Regions from separate parts of the Rhizobium sp. WYCCWR 11152 genome, predicted to be linked through region 2. Evidence: predicted binding sites of a transcription regulator. Region 2 holds the regulator's gene; the other holds the start of a gene.
What was found. The regulator HrcA, encoded in region 2, represses chaperone genes, less so after heat shock. The targets are predictions, from matches to a motif close to GTTAGCACTCNCNNNNNGNGAGTGCTAAC.

Region 1 (2,203 bases), on a different contig from region 2:
CCTCGCCTTCGACGTCCTCCGAGATGAGGAGCAGCGGTTTGCCGGTCTGTACGACGGCTTCCAGGATCGGCAGCATCGCCTGCAGGCTGCCGAGTTTCTTCTCGTGAACGAGGATATAGGGTTCCTCCAGTTCCACGCGCATCTTCTCGGCATTGGTGACGAAATAGGGCGAGAGATAGCCACGATCGAACTGCATGCCCTCGACGACATCGAGTTCGGTCTCGGCGGTTCGCGCCTCTTCGACTGTTATGACGCCCTCATTGCCGACCTTGTCCATCGCACTGGCGATCATCTCGCCGATGGCGGCGTCGCCATTGGCGGCAATGGTGCCGACCTGCGCGATCTCGCCTGATGACTTGACCTTCATCGCCCTCGCCTTGATTTCCTTGACGACGGCGATAACGGCGAGATCGATGCCGCGCCTCAGATCCATCGGGTTCATGCCGGCAGCGACGAGCTTTGCGCCTTCGCGGAAGATGGAGGCGGCGAGCACCGTTGCCGTCGTCGTGCCGTCGCCGGCAAGGTCATTGGTCTTCGAAGCCACCTCGCGCACCATTTGCGCGCCCATGTTTTCGAACTTGTCTTCGAGCTCGATCTCCTTGGCGACGCTGACGCCGTCCTTGGTAATGCGCGGTGCGCCATAGGCCTTGTCGATGACGACGTTGCGACCCTTCGGGCCAAGCGTCACCTTGACGGCATTGTTGAGCAATTCGACGCCGCGCAGCAGGCGGTCGCGCGCGTCGGTGGAGAACCTGATTTCCTTGGCAGACATGATATTTCTTCCCAGTTCGGTCTTGAGTTGCGGGTCACAAATTCGACCCTCAGGCGGCTTTGCCGGCGGCCGCTTCGGTCTTTTCGACGATGCCCATGATGTCGGTCTCCTTCATGATCAAAAGGGTTTCGCCATCGATCGTGACCTCGCTCCCCGACCATTTTCCAAACAGAATGAGATCGCCGACCTCGACATCGAGCGGGACGAGATTACCGCCTTTGTCGCGCAGGCCCGGGCCGACTGCGACCACTTCGCCTTGCTGCGGCTTCTCCTTGGCGGTGTCTGGAATGATGATCCCGCCCTTGGATTTGACATCGCCTTCCGCACGTCGAATGACGACGCGGTCGTGAAGTGAACGGAATTTCATAGAGGTCTTTCTGCTGCCGGCGCGTAGGGCGGCTGCAATTCATAAATAGCACTCGTGGCACTCGATTGATAGGAGTGCCAAGAAATATTGTTCACGCGGGGAATTTCTTTAAAAATTCAGGAAATCAATTTGAGCGGATATTTTGTAATAATCAGGAAATGAATAGAATTTTCACGCCATCGCGCTCAATTTTATTTAACGTGTCGTTGAGTTAATTTAGCGTTTTTCATAGATAAATCCGAATTATCTTGATTTAAACTCAATCGAGGCGCAATGATAGGTCTCGTCGATTTGGCCGACTTGGCTTCGCGGTGTCAGAGACCTACGACCCGCCATCACCACTGAATATTCGATAGCAATCTATGACGTCGTTCCGGCGTTGATTTCGCCTATTCCGATCCGGAATGAGCTTGGCGCTGACCGCGGATGTACCGGCAGCATCGAGTTCGTCCGGTTCGGATCTCAACGATACAGGAAACGCATCGGTGTCTTCCTGCAGAGGCCTCAGCCGTGACCAGTCGCACCACACAAACCGTCGTCCGCTTTTCATCCCCGTTCCGCCTGCCCGGTTTCGACGGGGCGCAGCCAGCCGGAGAATACCGCGTCGATTATGACGAGGAATTGATCGATAGCGTTTCCAGGCTTGCCTGGCGACGGGTCGGCGCCTTCATCCACCTGCCGGCGATCGCCACGCAGAGTTCGACGCAGCAGATGATGCCTATCCCCCTGTCAGCTCTCGAAACCGCGCTCGAAAAGGACCACAAACCGTCATGACCGCTACGCGCATCCCGCAACGCAATGGACGCTCGATCCGGCGCGAAGCAGCAACGCATATCTTCAAAGTGGGGCAGACTGTCCGAGTGAAGGACGGGTTCCTGGTCGTTCCCTCGAAGCTCCCCGACACATACCGCATTACCGCCACGCTGCCTCCGAGAGGAAATGTGCTGCAATACCGCATCCGCAGCGACGATGAACGTCATGAGCGCGTCGCGACGGAAGACAGTCTGGAACTGGTAAACCTATCGCCCGCCGGCAGCGGCGCAACACTGATCGAGAGGACGTTT
Region 2 (2,203 bases):
GGTCGACCTTGATCATGTTGCGGCTTTCCATCCATTTCAGGCAGTCGTAAAGCGCGATCCAGCCACCGGTGATCGAGGCGGTCCGCGTGCCGCCATCGGCCTGGATGACGTCGCAATCGAGCGTGATCTGCCGCTCGCCGAGCGCCTGCAGGTCGACGACGGCGCGCAGCGACCGACCGATCAGCCGCTGGATTTCCTGGGTGCGGCCGCCCTGCTTGCCGGCGGCGGCTTCGCGCTTCATGCGTTCGCCGGTCGCCCGCGGCAGCATGCCGTATTCGGCCGTGACCCAGCCCTTGCCGGTATTGCGCAGCCATGGCGGCGTCTTTTCTTCGAGGCTCGCCGTGCAGAGCACATGCGTGTCGCCGAACTTCACCAGGCAGGAGCCTTCCGCATGCTTGGAAAAATTGCGCTCGAACGAGACCTTGCGCATCTGGTCGATTTTTCTGCCTGAAGGCCGCATTCTTATCTCCTGGGGTTTATTTGACCGCTTCTACGATTGGCGGCGCTCATTTGCAAATTCCCTTTTGCCACGGGTGTGAGTTTGACTTACTTTTCGGGAAGTATCATCAGCACGGGTTCGAAAGCTTCATGGGCATCAGGTCGACGTCGGTTTCGGATGCCGTAGCTGCGCTGGACGAGCGCTCCAGGGAAATTTTTCGTCGCATCGTCGAAGGTTATCTGGAAAGCGGCGAGCCGCTCGGTTCACGCAACCTGTCCCGTATCCTGCCGATGTCGCTGTCGCCGGCCTCGGTGCGCAATGTCATGAGCGATCTCGAAGAGCTCGGCCTGATCTATTCGCCGCATGTCAGCGCCGGCCGGTTGCCGACCCAGATCGGCCTGCGCTTCTTCGTCGACGCCTTCATGCAGGTCGGCGATCTCTCGGCCGAGGAGCGCGCCAACATCGACCGCCAGGTGCGGGTCGAAAGTGGCGGCAATCCCGTCGAATCGATGATGAACGAGGCAAGCCGCATGTTATCCGGCATTTCGCGCGGCGCCGGCCTCGTCATCACCTCGAAAAGCGATCCGGTGCTGAAACATGTCGAGTTCATCCGGCTCGAACCGACAAAGGCGCTGGCCGTGCTCGTCGGCGACCATGATCAGGTGGAAAATCGCATCATCGAGCTGCCGGCGGGCGTCACCTCCTCGCAGCTGACGGAAGCTGCGAATTTTCTCAATGCCCATATGTCCGGCCAGACCCTGCCGGAGCTTCGCAAACAGTTAAGCCGGTTGAAGGACGACGTCCGTCACGAGCTCGATGCCCTGTCACGCGATCTGGTCGAGCGCGGCATTGCTGTCTGGGCCGGCAGCCCGGACGAGGGAAAGCCCACGCAGCTGATCATCCGCGGCCGCGCCAACCTGCTCGAAGGCCTCGCCGGCGCCGAGGATCTCGACCGGCTGCGCCTGCTGTTCGACGATCTCGAGAAGAAGGACAGCCTGATCGAGATCCTCAATCTCGCCGAAAGCGGTTCGGGCGTGCGCATCTTCATCGGTTCGGAAAACAAGCTCTTCTCGCTGTCCGGCTCGTCGCTCATCGTCGCGCCCTATCGTGACGACGACGATCGCATCGTCGGTGCCGTCGGCGTCATCGGCCCGACGCGGCTCAATTATTCGCGCATCGTGCCGATGGTGGACTACACAGCCCAGCTCGTCTCCCGCCTTTCGCGCAATCAGCTTTGACGCGCAGCTATCAGTCACGCGGAATTTTCGCTTCTTTGTCACGCAGACTTGATTTTTTTCGGTCAAACCTCGATATCGGGCGCATCTGAAGACACCAACCGGAGACCGTCATGACCGATGACACGACGAAAAACGGACCTGACGCAACTGCGGCCGATGCCGCAGCCGACGCTGCCGCCTACGTCGAGAACGAAACTGCGCAGCAAGAGCCCGCCCAGCCGGACCCGATCGAGCTTCTGAAAGCCGAAAACGGCGAACTGCGTGACCGCTATCTGCGCCTTGCTGCCGAGATGGACAATCTGCGCCGCCGCACCGAGCGCGAAGTGAAGGATGCCAAGTCCTATTCCGTCGCCGGCTTTGCGCGCGACATGCTCGCCGTGTCCGACAATCTGCGTCGCGCGCTCGATGCCATCCCTCCGGAGACCAGGGCTGCGGCCGATGCCGGCCTGAGCACGCTGATCGAGGGTGTCGAGATGACCGAGCGCGCCATGCTGTCGGCTCTCGAGCGCCATGGCGTTCGCAAGCT

Region 1: G9X67_RS18175 (co-chaperone GroES) is a predicted target of HrcA. The motif match lies at 1,193-1,221, and genes of this name have one in related genera.

What each region holds. Positions count from the first base shown of each region.
Region 1 is NZ_JABFCP010000009.1:594,265-596,467, reverse strand. It holds gene groL (chaperonin GroEL) at 1-772, opposite strand, end outside; gene G9X67_RS18175 (co-chaperone GroES) at 822-1,139, opposite strand; gene G9X67_RS35050 (hypothetical protein) at 1,650-1,913, shown strand; gene G9X67_RS18165 (hypothetical protein) at 1,910-2,203, shown strand, end outside.
Region 2 is NZ_JABFCP010000011.1:450,314-452,516, reverse strand. It holds gene rph (ribonuclease PH) at 1-460, opposite strand, end outside; gene hrcA (heat-inducible transcriptional repressor HrcA) at 589-1,677, shown strand; gene grpE (nucleotide exchange factor GrpE) at 1,788-2,203, shown strand, end outside.